Regions from separate parts of the Sinorhizobium prairiense genome, predicted to be linked through region 1. Evidence: predicted binding sites of a transcription regulator. Region 1 holds the regulator's gene; the other holds the start of a gene.
What was found. Region 1 encodes PhoB, which activates phosphate uptake and scavenging genes when phosphate is short. Its sites were predicted from a motif close to TGTCATNNANCTGTCAT; they were not measured.

Region 1 (7,899 bases):
GGCGGAAATAGGCACCGGCGATGTCCTCGAGCGTCGCCCCGTCAAGCGCGACGATGCCCTGGTAGCGCTGCGTGTGCGCACCCTGGTCGATCGTGAAGGCGAGGACGCCGTTGCCCAACAATTCATGAGGCTGGACGCGCCCGCTCTTTTCGGCGTCGGCAAGCGCCTCCTCATCATAGCGCGCATAGGCGCGGACGCGGTCCGGCGTCGAGAAATCCGCAACCACAAGATCGACCGGTCCATCGCCCTGTGTCTGAACGATCAGCTTGCCTTCGAATTTCAGAGACGTGCCGAGCAGGACCGTCAACACCACTGTTTCGGCGACAAGCCGCGCGACAGGAAGCGGGTAACCGTGCCGCTCGAGAATGGCATCGAGCATCGGACCAAGCTGGACGGCGCGGCCGCGCACGTCGAGTCCCTCGACCTGAAAGGGCACGACGTGATCGTCACCGGCAAAATCGAACTCGCCAAGTCCCGGCGCTGTTTCTGTCATCGCTTGCTCCTTGCCTCGACCATGGTCACGCGGATCGATTCAATCCGGGATGTGGCCATGACCCATTCCAAAAACTGCATGCGGGATGCGGATGGAAACCGCTCGTTTCTTTTGATTTCCGACACGGCTTGCATCGAGTGCACCGGCGCGCACCGGTACAACCGCCCGCCATTCCATTTGATCCCGTCATGGACGAATTTCTCCGCCGGCATTTGCTCTGCCTTAAAGCACCCCGCAGGGCGCCAAGCGCAGGATAGCCGGCGTGGGGCGACTGGCCGATTTGATGATCGGAAGGCCCCGCTCACCGCTCTAAATCGTGTTGCACCGTCCAGATTTCAAGAGAACGCCTTCAGCCGTCACACCGCGCCCATGCACCAGGCGAGGATCGATTTCTGCGCGTGCAGCCGGTTCTCGGCTTCGTCGAAGACCACCGACTGCGGGCCGTCGATGACCTCATCGGTCACTTCCTCGCCGCGGTGCGCCGGCAGGCAATGCATGAACAGCGCGTCGGGCGCTGCATGCTTCATCAGTGCGCCGTTGACCTGGTAGGGCTGGAAGACGTTGTGACCGCGGGCGCGATGTTCCTGGTTCATCGAGATCCAGGTGTCGGTGACGACGCAGTGTGCGCCGGCAACCGCCTGCTCCGCCTCGTGGCTGAGCAGGATCTCGGCCCCGTTGTTGCGCGCCCAGTTCAGGAACTTGTCATGCGGTTCGGAGCCGAGCGGCACGGCCATGTTCATGCGGTAGCCGAAGCGCGCCGAGCCTTCGATCAGCGAGTGAAGCACGTTGTTGCCGTCGCCGGTCCAGGCGATCGTCTTGCCCTTGACCGGTCCCCGGTGCTCCTCGAAAGTCATGATATCGGCCATGATCTGGCACGGGTGCGTATCGTCGGTGAGCCCGTTGATGACCGGCACGGTCGCATGCTCCGCCATTTCCAGAAGCCGGCGGTGATCGGTCGTGCGGATCATGATCGCGTCGACATAGCGCGACAGGACCTTCGCCGTATCGCCGATCGTCTCCGCCCGGCCGAGCTGCATTTCCGTACCCGACAGAAACAGCGTCTCGCCGCCGAGCTGGCGCATGCCGACATCGAAGGAAACACGCGTGCGGGTGGACGGCTTCTCGAAGATCATCGCGAGCATCTTGCCGGCAAGCGGCTTCTCGGCAGTCCCTGCCTTGGTCGCCGACTTGCGGACGCGGGCATCGTCGATGATGGTCCTGAGGTCGGTGGCCGTCATGGCCGAGAGATCGAGGAAGTGTCTGGTCATACTGCCTTGTTTCCTGTCGTAGAATCCGTTTGTCGGCCCCGCCCGGGCCGGATCGATCCGAAACGTCGGGGCATTCAAGCCGCGGCGTTGCCGCTCTTGCCACTCACCGCCTCCGCGGCGCGTTCGAGCCGTGCCAGTCCTTCGCGCGCCTCCGCGGGGGTGGTGATCAGCGGCGGCAACAGGCGCAGCACGTTTTCGCCGGCCGGGACGACGAGCAGCTTCTCGGCGCGGATCGCCTTCAAAAGGTCCGCGGAGGGCACCTTGGCCTTGATGCCGAGCATCAGCCCGTCGCCGCGGATTTCCTCGATCACGTCCGGAAAACGATCCTTCAGCGAAGCGAGCCCCTGACGGAAGACGAGAGCAACCTCGCGCACCTGATCGAGGAAGCCTTCGGCGAGAACGACGTCGAGCACGGCATTTCCGACCGCCATTGCGAGCGGGTTGCCGCCATAGGTCGACCCGTGCGTGCCCGCCACCATGCCGGCGGCCGCCGCTTCCGTCGCAAGGCAAGCGCCGAGCGGGAAGCCGCCGCCGATGCCCTTGGCTACGGCCATGATATCCGGTTTGATGCCAGCCCATTCATGGGCGAAGAGCTTGCCGGTCCGGCCGACACCGGACTGGACCTCGTCGAGGATCAGAAGCAGGCCGAACTCGTCGCAAAGTTCGCGCAGCCCCTGCATGAATTCCTTCGATGCCGGCCGAATGCCGCCCTCGCCCTGGATCGGCTCGACGAGGATCGCCGCGGTTTCTTCATTGATCGCGTTCTTGACCGCCGCGATATCGCCGAAGGGGACCTGATAGAAGCCCGGCGCCTTCGGCCCGAAGCCCTCGATGTATTTCTGCTGTCCGCCGGCGGCGATCGTTGCGAGCGTGCGGCCGTGGAAAGCACCTTCGAAGGTGATGACGTGGAACTTCTCGACGTGCCCCTTGGCGAAGTGATAGCGCCGCGCCGTCTTGATCGCACATTCGAGCGCTTCCGCACCGGAATTGGTGAAGAACACCCGATCGGCGAAGGTCACCTGGGTCAGCCTCCGGGCAAGGCTTTCCTGCCCCGAAATCTCGTAGAGATTGGACAGATGCCAGACCTTGTCGGCCTGCGCCTTCAGCGCCTCGACGAGATGAGGATGGGCATGGCCGAGCGAGTTTACGGCGACACCGGCAGCGAAATCGAGATAGCGCGTGCCGTCTTCGGCGATCAGCCAAACGCCTTCACCTCGTTCGAAACGCAACGGCGCGCGCAGATAGGTGTCGTAAAGCGGCGTGGTTGCGGCCATGTCGAGCTCTCCTTCATTCCGGCGGCACGGACCATTCGGCCCGATAAAAATCAAAAATGCCGCCTTGCGGCGGCGACAGGCACTATTCCCATTTCGCACCGCGATGTCAACAAAACCAAGGTTTGCAGGCGCTTTGCGGATGCCGATTCCGAAGCACGAAAAAATCGCACTCTGGGACTTGCAAAAATGCAACGCTCCGACAGCAAGTTGGGGAAAACCGCGAAATCGATTCGGCGCGATTCCGGCGACTCTTGCCACGGAGTCACCCTGCCGGTAGGTTAACATTCAATTACTAGACGCATGCGGCGGACCTAGTCACCAAAAGTATTATCGCGTTGAATCTTCGGGTTTTTCCCGGAGAGCGGTGACGGATTCCGCCATCCCAACGCCGAGAACGGGGAGTGCAGAGATGAACTGGACTGACGAGCGGGTCGAGAAACTGAAGAAGCTGTGGTCGGAGGGCCTGAGCGCCAGCCAGATCGCGGCGCAGTTGGGCGGCGTCAGCCGCAACGCGGTCATCGGAAAGGTTCATCGGCTGAGCCTGCCCGGGCGCGCCAAGGCCGGCGGAAGCACGACCGCTGCAGCCCGGCCCAAACGGGCGACGTCTGCCCCGCGCGCACCGAACTATGCTGCGCGTTCCGTAACACGCACCGTGACCCGCACGGCCGGTGCGACCGCGCTCAAGGAAGAGCTCGCAGTCGACCTGGAAATGGACCAGGAGCTGCAGATCGACAGGAACATCGTCCTGCCGATGTCGCGGCGGCTGGAGCTCACGGAGCTTACCGAACGCACCTGCAAGTGGCCGATCGGCGACCCGCTCAAGGAAGAGTTCCACTTCTGCGGCAACGACTTCCCGGAAGCCTCTCCCTATTGCACCTTCCATGCCCGGCTGGCCTACCAGCCCTCTGCCGAGCGCCGGCGCATGCGCTGAGGCGCCTTGCTCATCCCGCTCTGGATGCACGACGAAAATCGGGGCCGGAAAGGCCCCTTTTTCTTTGCCGTGCCGCAAGCCGGCACGGGCGGCAGCGACCTTCAGCCTCAGCTCTCCAGCGAATAGCCAGCGCCGCGCACCGTCCGGATGACGTCCGGCATGTTGGAAAAGTTCAGCGCCTTGCGCAGCCGCCCGACATGAACGTCCACGGTCCGTTCGTCGACATAGATGTCGTGTCCCCAGACACCGTCCAGGAGCTGTGAACGGGAGAAGACGCGCCCCGGTGAGGACATTAGAAATTCCAGCAGCCGGAACTCCGTTGGGCCAAGGCGCACTTCGCGACTGCGTCGGTGGACGCGGTGCGTCTCCCGGTCGAGCTCGATATCGCCGCAGCGCAGGAGCGTCGACAGAACCTCGGGCTTGGCGCGCCTGAGCATCGCCTTGACCCTCGCCATCAGTTCCGGCGTCGAGAAGGGCTTGACGACGTAATCGTCGGCGCCGGTGGCAAGGCCCCGCACGCGCTCGCTTTCCTCGCCGCGCGCGGTCAGCATGATGATCGGCAGACGCTCCGTTTCCGGCCGCTGGCGCAGCCTGCGGCAGAGCTCGATACCGGAAACCCCGGGCAACATCCAATCGAGGATGAGAAGGTCGGGCAGGCGCTCCTGCAGGCGGATCTCCGCCTCGTCGCCGCGAAGGATCGTATCGACCTCGAAGCCTTCCGCCTCGAGATTGTAGCGCAGGAGAACGCTCAGGGCTTCCTCGTCTTCGACTACGGCAATCTTCGGCAACATTCAGTAGGACTCCTTCCTACGCACGACAGCCGTCATGCCGCCGCGCACGGTGGTAGGCCGCGCCGAGGCGGCCAGAACAATTCTGCATAGGCACCGGATGCCGGGCGATCTCAGTCCGTCACGGAACCCAATGTCGACGTCATGTCGTCCTTCGGCCGTTCGCCCTGCGGCTGGGCGCCTGTCGCCATATAGTAGATCGTTTCGGCGATATTGGTCGCGTGATCGCCGATACGCTCGATGTTCTTGGCGCAGAAAAGAAGATGCGTGCACGGCGTGATGTTGCGCGGATCTTCCATCATATAGGTCAGCAGTTCCCGGAACAGGGACGTGTAGATCGCATCGATCTCTTCATCGCGTTCGCGAATGCTGTTCGCCTTTTCCGGCGAACGGGACGCGTAGACGTCCAGGACTTCCTTCAACTGAACGAGCGCGAGCTCAGCCAGGTGTTCGAGGCCGCGCGCAAGCTTGCGCGGTATGCCTGAACCGGCCACGGCAATCACCCGCTTTGCGGTGTTCTTGCCGAGGTCGCCCACGCGCTCCAGGTCCGCGGCGATGCGGATCGAACCCATGATCTCCCGAAGATCCGAGGCCATGGGCTGGCGTTTGGCAATAGTGACGATCGCCTTTTCGCCGATCTGCCGTTCCGCGTCGTCCAGAATGGTGTCGTCGGAAATCACCTTCTGGGCCAGGGCGAGATCGGAATTGACGAGCGCACGGACGGAGTCCGCGACCATCTGCTCGGCGAGACCGCCCATCTCGGAGATGCGGCGCGTGAGATACTTCAACTCTTCGTCGAAGGCGGACATGATGTGTGCGTGAGACATATTCGTTTCCTCGGGGGACGCGCTGTTCTGAATGGGCCTCGTTCGGTCTTAACCGGGAGGGACGGAAAAGCGCCGCCCCTCTCCGGCCATCAGCCGAAGCGGCCCATGATGTAGTCCTGGGTGCGCTGATCGTCCGGGTTGGTGAACATTTTATCGGTATCGTTCTCCTCGACGAGATTGCCGAGATGGAACATGGCCGTGCGCTGCGACACGCGCGCCGCCTGCTGCATCGAGTGGGTGACGATCACGATCGTGAAATTCGCACGCAATTCGTGGATGAGTTCCTCGACTTTCGCGGTCGCGATGGGATCGAGCGCCGAGCAGGGCTCGTCCATCAGAATGACTTCCGGGCTGACGGCAACGGCGCGGGCGATGCAGAGGCGCTGCTGCTGGCCGCCGGAAAGCCCGGTGCCCGGCTCCTGCAGCCGATCCTTCACCTCGTTCCAGAGCCCGGCCTTCTGAAGGCTCGTTTCCACGACCTCGTCGAGCTCGGTCTTGGTGCGTGCCAGGCCATGGATGCGCGGGCCGTAGGAGACATTGTCGTAGATCGACTTCGGGAACGGATTGGGTTTCTGGAACACCATGCCCACGCGGGCACGCAATTCCACCACGTCGATCGACGGATCGTAGATATCGTCCTCGTCGAGCGTGATCTTGCCCGTGACGCGGCAGTTCTCGATCGTGTCGTTCATGCGGTTCAAAGTGCGCAGAAACGTCGATTTGCCGCAACCGGACGGACCGATCAGCGCCGTGACCGTGTTCTCGCGGATATTGAGGTTGACGTCGAAGAGCGCACGCTTTTCGCCGTAATAGACCGACACATCGTTGCCGATCATCTTGTAAGGCACCGTATTCATTTTCTGCTCAAGAGCCTTTTCGACTGCAGCTTCCGACATGATGTTCATAGTCCTTACCCCACTACCAGCGACGCTCAAAGCGACGCCGCAAGAGAATTGCGCCGAGATTCATGAAGATGAGAAAGATCAGGAGAATGATGATCGCTCCGGACGTACGCTCGACGAAGGCACGTTCTGCCTCGTTCGCCCACATGTAGATCTGCACCGGCAGCGCCGTGGATGGCTCCAGCGGCGACCCCGGAAAGTCGACCACGAAGGCGACCATGCCGATCAGAAGCAGCGGCGCCGTTTCGCCCAGCGCATGGGCGAGGCCAATGATCGTGCCGGTCAGGATGCCGGGCATGGCAAGCGGCAGCACGTGATGGAAGATGGTCTGCATCTTCGATGCGCCCAGGCCGAGTGCGGCGGAGCGGATCGACGGCGGCACTGCCTTCAGGGCCGCCCGGGTAGCGATGATGATGGTCGGTAGCGTCATCAGCGTCAGCACGAAGGCGCCGACGAGTGCTGCCGAGCGCGGCATGCCCGCGAAGTTGATGAAGACGGCAAGCCCGAGGAGGCCGTAGACAATGGACGGTACGGCCGCCAGGTTGTTGATGTTCACCTCGATCAGGTCCGTCAGCCGGTTTTTCGGCGCGAACTCCTCGAGATAGATGGAGGCGGCGACGCCGATCGGCAGCGACAGCACGAGCACGATCAGCATCATGTAGAGCGAGCCGAGAAGGGCCACGCCGACACCCGCCGCTTCAGGCCGGCTCGATGCGCCGAAGGTGAAGATGCCGGTGTTGAAGCTCTTCTTGAGCACGCCGGCCTCGGCAAGCTGGTTCATCCACGCGACCTGCGCATCCTTCACCTTGCGTTTGGCTTCGTCGACCGACAGGTCGATCTGGCCCTTGAAGGCGGAGTCGATGTTCGCCTCGGCAAGCAGCGTGACGGGAACCGTCCTGCCGATCACCGACGGATCGGCGACGACGATGTCACGCAGTTGCGTCCGGGCGCTGGCGGAGACCATATCGGTCGCCTGCTTCACCAGCGGCCGCTTCGACGGATCGAGGCCGAGCTGCTTGACCAGAGCCTCCCGCACGAGCAGCGGATAGTTGGCGGTATAGAGCCGCTTCGGATCGGACGCCCGTTCGTTCTTCGGATCGATCACCTTCTCGGAAAACTCGATCGGCAACGTGATCGTCGTCTGCTGGAAGGCGGTATAGCCCTTCGAAACGACGCTCCAGAGGAGAACCGCGAGGAAGAACAGACCGATGGCGATGGCGCTGATTCCGAAGGCACGGAAGCGGCGCTCCGCGGCATAGCGGCGCTTGATGCCGATATCGCGTCGGCTTGCGGCAGGTCGGGTGGAGACCCTTACCGTCGGGGAGGCAAATTCGGTCATTCGTACTGTTCCCGATATTTGCGCACGATGTAGAGCGCGTAGATGTTGAGGCCGAGCGTGATGACGAAGAGCGTGAT
Region 2 (7,899 bases), 600 kb from region 1:
AGGAATGAAGTCCTTGACCTTTTCGTAAAGGTGCTCGGTCTCGCGCGCGATAGCCGGGGTGAAGGCGAGATCCGGCTTTTCGATGACGCCGAAGCGTGCCGCAGCGCTTGCGAAGGCCGGAGCGGGCGCCGCTTCCTTGCGAAGGTCAAGAGTGGTCATCGGGCTCTCCTCTCTCGCCGTTTCCGGCAATTTCTAATTATGCTCAAAATGAGCATAATTAGATCAAAACAAAAGCGGCTGAGCCGCCGGAACTGATTTAGAAAGTTTTGTGACAGATTTCAAGCGCGCAGGGTGGAAACGACACGCCCGCATATCGCACGGGCGCATCGCGACATTTTGGCGATCAGGCCATTGCCGGGCGGGCGACGGCACGCTCCTCGATCGGCCAGTGCACGATGGCCGCGAACACTCCTAGCGCGACGCCCACCCACCAGACCGGATCGTAGGATCCGAACTGGTCGTAGAGATAGCCGCCCATCCATACGCCGAGGAATGAACCGATCTGGTGCGACAGGAACACGATGCCGCCGAGCAGGCCGAGATGCCGCGTGCCGAACATGATCGCCACCAGTCCGTTGGTCGGCGGCACCGTCGAGAGCCACAGGAGCCCCATGGCGACCGCGAAGACGATGACCGATGTCGGCGTTTGCGGCAGCAGCAGGAAGGCCGAGACGACGACTGAACGGGCCAGATAGATCAGCGCCAGGAAATAGGGTTTCGAATAACGCTGGCCGATGATGCCGGCCGAGAAAGAGCCGATGATGTTGAAGAAGCCGATCAACGCGAGCGCGATTACCGCATAGCGGGCGTCGATTCCGATATCGCCGATATAGGCCGGAAAATGCGCGGTGATGAAAGCGACCTGATAGCCGCAGACGAAGAAACCCGAGACGAGCAGAAGATAGCTCTTGTGCCCGAGCGCTTCCTTGAGCGCTTCCCCGACTGTCTGCTTGAACAATGCCTCCGACTGGCGCCCGGAGGAGGCATTGCCGCGCAGCGGAATCGCAAAGAGCGGAACGAGCAGCATCATGAGGCCGAGATAGACGAGGCTGTCGGACCAGCCATAGGCGGAGATGAGGCCTTGGCTCAGCGGCGCGAACAGGAACATGCCGGCCGAGCCGGCTGCGGTGCCTATGCCGAAGGCGAGCGAGCGCTGCTCGGGCGCGACGTTGCGGGCAAAGGCGGAAAGCACGATGCCGAAGGAACCCGACGCAACGCCCAGCCCGACCAGTACGCCGCCGCCGATATGCAGCCAGATCGGCGCATCCGCGAAGGCCATCAGGATCAGTCCCGCGGCATAGACGAGGCCGGAGAGCGCGAGCACGCGCCAGGTGCCGAACTTGTCGGCGATCGCGCCGAAGAACGGCTGGCCAAGGCCCCAACAGAGATTTTGAAACGCCATTGCCAGCCCGAAGGTCGTCCGGTCCCAACCCTTCTCGGCAAGCATCGGCAGCTGGAAGAACCCCATGGCGGAACGCGGACCGAAGGTCAGCATCGCGATGATGGAGCCGGCGACGATGATGAGCCACGGCAGGCCGCTGCGCTCCGCCGGACGGGTGACTGCGGGAGAAATGGCAGACATGGGCAAGCTCCTGATGATGAGGGGCCATCCTATGGCGGCGGCGCGCCCGGGGGAAACCAATTATATTGAGCGTGGCATCACAGGAATTGATGCGCCGGCCGCTCGCACGTTTTCGCACGGCCGCGTTTTAAGCCGGCTCAGCGCACCTTCATCGGCCAGCGCTCCTCGCGACGGCGGAGGACCTTGACCGCGTCGCCGAGCCTGACAATGCCCTCCCCCGCGGCACGGCGTTCCAGCCGAACAGCACGCCGGGCACGCGCCGGTCCGCAGACATGCGCTTTACCGAAAGACCCTGGATCGGGTTGCCGCCGACGCGTTCGCCGGTCGTCTGATCCTGCGTCGTCATGATGCACCGGGCGCAGGGCTTTACGAGATCGAAGGTAATCCCGGCAATCTCCAGGCTCTCCCAGAAGTCCTCGGCCCAGGCCTCGTCGCAATCGATGACGATATTGGTGCGGAAGCGCTCCATGCCGACCGGCTCCTGCCCCTTTTCCATCAGGGTGCGGTTGAGGTCGGCGAGCGAGCCCGTTGTCGTAATCAGAACCGGGAAGCCGTCGGCGAATGCGACGGGGGCCGCCGCTCCCGCCCATTCGGCGCCGACGAAGCGCTCGGCCTCATCGTCCATGCGGACGAGCTTGACGGGGCGGCCGAACCAGCCGGACAGCATGTCGTTTGCAGCACCCCCGGCGACAGCCGCATTGACGTCGCTCGACCAGACCCGGACATCGAGGCGGTCATTCGGGTCGAAGCGAACGGAAAGCTCCTTGCCGTTCATCCGCAGGCGCACACCGCCGGCGACATGCTCCGCCTCCACCTGCGCAAGCGCCTGCAGCTCGCGCTGTGTGATAAAATGTCCGTCGGGCGCGACCAGCATGAAGCGCCGGTCGCCGGCGAGCCCATCGAGATTGACGGTAACGGCCGTTTGCGGCACCGCGCGACCGCTCTTCAGGGGATGGATGTTCAGGCCGGTCACTTGCATGTCAATTTTCCGAATTCAGAAATCGGTTCAGGCCGTTGCCAATCTGATTCACCGGGACGTGCCAACCCATTGAAGCTTTTAGATTTCATCCAGCATCATGGCAAGCACGCCGCGAAGCCGCTCCTGCCGCTCGACGGCCAGCCGCCGCCCCGCCGCGGTCTGGAAATCCTTCGCCAGGCGGAAGAGCTTCGCCTCGAAATGGTCGATCGCGAAAGCCTTGTCGTCGAGCGGCCGGGCTTCGGCCAGGGGATCGAGGGGATCATAAAGCGCGCTGTTCATGCGCCCGGCGATGTAAAAGCAGCGGGCAGCGCCGACCATGCCGATGGCATCGAGCCGATCGGCATCCTGCAGGATCTGCGCCTCCAGCGTTTCCGGCGGCAGATTGGCCGAAAAGCTGTGTGTCAGAACGGCGTGGGCGACGGATGTGATATCGGCCGCACTCCAGCCGAGCCTCTCGAGGATTTCGGACGCCTTTTCGGCCGCCAGCCGAGAAGCCGCTGCACGCCGTGGGGAATTTTCTCGACCGACACGCAGTCGTGCAGCAGCACGGCGGCGGCCAGCAGGCGGGTGTTGCCACCCTCCTCCGACTGGATGCGGAGAGCGTTTTTCCAGACTCGGATGAGATGCGAGGCGTCATGGGAACCATCGTCCGCGGCGAAGGCATGCGGGAGGAGTTCGCCGGCGAGCCGGTCATGGGGTGCGAAGGCGGCCGCGAGTGCAGGAAGTCGGCTCATGCGCGGTGAGCCCCGTTGCCAGCGCTGCTCGACAATATCTTCTGGTAGAAGAGCCCGATACCGATCAGTACCGCCCCCAGGCCGATGAAGGACAGCGCCCGCAGAAAGCCTTCGAGATTGGACATGTCGACCAGGAATACCTTGAGCACGGCGATGAAGACCAGCACCGCCGAGGCGATACGGATGCTCTTGGCATTCATGCGTGAGCCGACCACGAGAAGCAGCACGCCGAGAACCAGCCAGACCACCGAATAGGTGTAGGTCTCACCCTGCAGGAAGCCCTTCCAATCGGCGACGTTCTGCCCTTGCCAGAAACGGCGCACACTGAGGCTCGCCCAGGCGAAGGCGAGAACGGCGCCACTGACGGCGAGCGCCGCCACATAGGGCAGCGGGCGACGGCCCCGCGCATACCGGGCAAGCCCCGCATAGCCGATGGCGGGGAGCAGATACCCGATGAGGAGCAGATCGAAGAAGGGAACGCTTCCAAGCAGTTCGCCGCTGAAATACGGGTTCAGGCCGACGAGGTGGGCGGCAAGCACGGAAAGCATCGACAGGACCCCGAGCGCCATGCCGCCATAGCGGAACACCGGACTCGGCGACCTCCCGTCGAGGGTCATGAATATCCCGGAGGCGCCGATCGCGAGAAGCGTGTAGATCGCCTGCTCACCGAGTGTCGGGACGGAACTGTCGAGCACGCCGCGGTTCATCGCGTGGCGAACGAGGATCGCGACCGTCAGAAGGACGAAAAGGCTCGCCAGCGCCTGCAGCAGGTTGCGCACCCGCACATCCGGCAAGGTCCTCAGGAAATAGGCGGAGGCGACGAGCAACAGCGCCGGGATGCCGTAGCCCGGGAGCAGCGCATTGAAGACCGGCACCGTTCCGAGGCTGCCCGGCCCGACGATCGTCGGCTCCCAGGCGATCCGCGCGAGAACGACGACCGCGCCGGCGACCGTCACCCAGGGAAGAACCGGCCAGGAGCGAAGACGCGTCGCGAAGCTGTATGCGGCCCCGAGGAAGGCGATCGCCAGTGTCGTCACCAGGCCGTCGGTCCAGGCGTGAAGCCCGATGACGAGAAGACCGAAGGAGCCGAGCGCCAGCAGACCGCCGGGAACGTCGGCTTCCCCCGCCTCTGTGCCGCGGCGATCGAGCCATTCGACCAGCGCGAGAAGGAACAGCCCGCCGGCGAAGGCGGCGAGGCCATGCGGCAGGTCGAAGGTGAAATTGCCCGTCATCAGGAACGACATGGCCAGAAGCGCATTTGGCACTGCCGCGGCGAGACCTGCCCAAAGAACGACGAATGGCCGATTCCCCGCCGGGCGCCGGGCAAGCACGAGGGCGCCGAAGAGGACGAAGAGCGCCGAAAGTATCATGGCGCTCAGCATGGCCGTGCGGCCAGGGACGACGATCTCGGGCGGCAAATCGGCCAAAGACGGATCGAGATAGGACAGAACACCACTGAGCGCAGTCAAGCTCCAGGTGCCTGCGATGGCACCGAAGGCGGCGAGCAGTGCCCCATAGACCGCGTTTGGACGCAAGGAGCCTGCAGCGGCAAGCGCCGCGACGACGACCACGAATTCGGTCACCGGGAAACGCTGGGCGTCGACGGTCGGGCTGATGAACAGCAGCGCGAGAACGGCTGCGACGATCGCCGCCGAGATGGAGATGGCAAGTCGGGGCGGCTTGAAGAGCCGCTCCCAGGCGCCCGCCGCCGGCGCTCCGCTCGGCTCCGCGTCCCGGTCGCCGAGGCCCGGCCAGATCAGTGCGACACCGGCGATCATCACCAGGAGCGCGAAGGTAACCGGAGGCGCCTCGAAAGGCGTCGCGAGCGCTACATAGGCAAGGCCCCAGAGGCCGAGGCCGGCATTGGCAAGCGTCGGAACGACCGACCAGCGGCGCAGACGCGACGCGGCAAGCGTGGCGAGCCATGCGGCCGCAAGGAAGCCGAACAACACCCAGGGGCGCGGCTCTCCGCTGGAGACGAACAGGGGCGTCAGAAGCGATGCGAGAAGACCGAGGCCGGCAAATGCCTGACCGTGCAGCAGCGACAGCCCCACCGTCGCAAGCGAAATCACCGCCAGCAGAATGAAAGCGGCTGCAGTGCCGATGAAGCCGTAGATGCCATAGGCGGCATAGACGACGCCAAACAGGGTGACGGCGCCGGCAGCGGTCAGAACGCCCGGTATCATCGCGTTGCGGAAGCGGTCCGCGACAGCAGGCACGGCGCGCCGGCGGATCACCTCGCCTGTTGCTCCGAGCGCGACCCCGAAGAGAGCGGCGAGGGTCAAGCGGACCGTGGGGCTCAGCAAGCCGGCATCGATCGAATACTGCACGAGGAAATAGCCGCCGAGCGCCAAGGCGAGCCCCCCGACCCAGACCGGCCACCTCCCGCCGATCCGGCTCTCCAGGCTCTCGGTCCGCGCTGCCGCAGCCGAGGGTACCGCCGGTGGCGCGGCCTCCTCGTCGAGGCTTTCGGCAGCACCCCTGGTTTCGTCAGCAACGGTGTGAGCGTCCTGCCGCGCCCGCGCCCATGGACCGTCGGCCATCGCCTCGGGCTCGGCAGCCTTCGCAACGTCAGCCTCAGTCCTCACGGATTCGATATCCGGGGAGCCCTGTTCCGTCGACTCTCTCCCGAGCCGCGCGATCTCCGCCTTCAGGCTCTCGATTTCACGGTCAAGGCGCTCGGCCGTCCGGCGGCCGCCGAGGAAAGCAACGAGCGCCATCACGAAGGCTAGAAGAGCTATGGCCTCGAGCATCAGTTCCCCCGGCATCACGATCAGGATCGATTCGGACAACGTTAGCGCGAAACGGGCGCCGAAAATATCCTGCGGAAGATATCCGCGGATTTATGGAGCCGTGGGGAGCGTCGCGGCATCGCGACCCTCTGCAGCAATCTCTTCATCCAATTGTCGCAGAGCTGTCATGAACTCGCTGATAAAGCGAGACCGGGACGCCCGGGAGATCGGGCGCGTCTACCGTCTCAATGGGGAGAATTGCCATGGACAAATATCTCGGCCTTGCCGAAGAAACCGAATTCAAGACGCTGACGGAGCGCAGGGAAGAACTGGAAGACGTCGGTCATAACTGTTCCACCAACCCGACCATGGGCGACATCATCAATCGCCGCTTCTCGCGCCGGTCGTTCATCGGCGGCTCTCTGGCCGTGGCTGCCATATCCACAACGGTCAGCCCCCTCGCCCTGCTGACGGCTGACGAAGCGCGGGCAAACGGCGAAGCGTCGCGATTCGCCTTCAAGGAGATCGAAGCCGGTGTCGACGAGACCCATCATGTTGCCGAGGGTTACGACGCCGACATCCTGCTGCGCTGGGGCGACAAGGTCTTTGCCGACAGCCCGGAATTCGACCCGCTGAACCAGACAGCCGAAGCCCAGAGCCGGCAGTTCGGCTACAACAACGACTATGTCGGCTTCATTCCGCTCGAAGGCAATCCGGACCACGGCCTGCTGGTCGTCAACCACGAATACACCAATGCCGAGATCATGTTCCCGAACTTCGCCCGCGTCGAAAAGGTGACGGAGGACGGCAAGGAGGAGGACAAGGTCGTGCTCGGCGAGTACACCAAGGACCTCGTCGATATCGAAATGGCCGCCCATGGCGGCACCGTCATCGAAATCCGCAAGGTCGACGGGAAATGGCAGCCGGTCCTCGACGGCAAGTACAACCGCCGCATCACGGCCACGACCGAGATGCAGCTTTCCGGCCCTGTTGCCGGCCACGAGCGGGTCAAGACCCCATCGGATCCGACCGGAAGGAAGGTCTTCGGCACCATCAACAATTGCGCCGGCGGCGTCACCGCCTGGGGCACCTACATGATGGCCGAGGAAAATTTCAACGGCTATTTCGGCGGCGAACTCGCCGAGGATCATCCGGAATTCAAGCAGATGAAGCGTGTCGGCGCGCCGGGCGGGCAGTATGAATGGTCGAAATTCTACGACCGCTTCGACGTATCCAAGGAGCCGAACGAAGCCAACCGCTTCGGCTGGGTGGTCGAGGTCGACCCGCTGGACCCCACCTCCGTCCCGAAGAAGCGCACCGCGATCGGACGCTTCAAGCACGAGGGCTGCGAGTCGATCGTCAACAGGGATGGCCGCGTCGTCCTCTACAGCGGCGACGACGAACGCTACGATTATGTCTACAAGTTCGTGACGAAAGGCACTTACAACCCGGACGACCGAGCGGCGAACATGGATCTCTTCGACGAAGGCACGCTCTACGTGGCGAAGTTCGACGAGGACGGCACGGTCACCTGGATGCCTCTCGTCCACGGCGAAGGGCCGCTGACGGCCGAGAACGGCTTCGCCTCCCAGGCCGACGTGCTGATCGACACCCGTTTTGCCGCCGATGCGCTCGGCGCGACCAAGATGGACCGGCCGGAAGACGTTCAGCCCAATCCGAAGACCGGCAAGGTCTATGTGATGCTGACCAACAACACGAAGCGCAAGGAGGACGAGATCGACGCCGCCAATCCGCGCGCCAAGAACGCCTTCGGCCACATCGTCGAAATTTCGGAAACCGACGGCGATTTCGCCTCGACGAAATCCCGCTGGGACGTCCTCCTGAAGTGCGGCGATCCGAGCGTCGCCGAGG

Region 2: N0Q91_RS12490 (PhoX family protein) is a predicted target of PhoB. The motif match lies at 6,200-6,216, and genes of this name have one in related genera.

Annotation. Positions count from the first base shown of each region.
Region 1 is NZ_CP104131.1:2,628,527-2,636,425, forward strand. It holds gene N0Q91_RS15370 (Hsp33 family molecular chaperone) at 1-493, opposite strand, end outside; gene N0Q91_RS15375 (hypothetical protein) at 490-705, opposite strand; gene argF (ornithine carbamoyltransferase) at 850-1,761, opposite strand; gene N0Q91_RS15385 (aspartate aminotransferase family protein) at 1,836-3,035, opposite strand; gene N0Q91_RS15390 (GcrA family cell cycle regulator) at 3,445-3,966, shown strand; gene phoB (phosphate regulon transcriptional regulator PhoB) at 4,074-4,757, opposite strand; gene phoU (phosphate signaling complex protein PhoU) at 4,868-5,581, opposite strand; gene pstB (phosphate ABC transporter ATP-binding protein PstB) at 5,671-6,486, opposite strand; gene pstA (phosphate ABC transporter permease PstA) at 6,500-7,822, opposite strand; gene pstC (phosphate ABC transporter permease subunit PstC) at 7,819-7,899, opposite strand, start outside.
Region 2 is NZ_CP104131.1:2,028,360-2,036,258, forward strand. It holds gene nadA (quinolinate synthase NadA) at 1-159, opposite strand, end outside; gene N0Q91_RS12470 (MFS transporter) at 344-1,582, opposite strand; partial or broken gene N0Q91_RS12475 (MOSC domain-containing protein) at 1,720-2,561, opposite strand; partial or broken gene N0Q91_RS12480 (HD domain-containing protein) at 2,640-3,295, opposite strand; gene N0Q91_RS12485 (DUF2339 domain-containing protein) at 3,292-6,048, opposite strand; gene N0Q91_RS12490 (PhoX family protein) at 6,291-7,899, shown strand, end outside.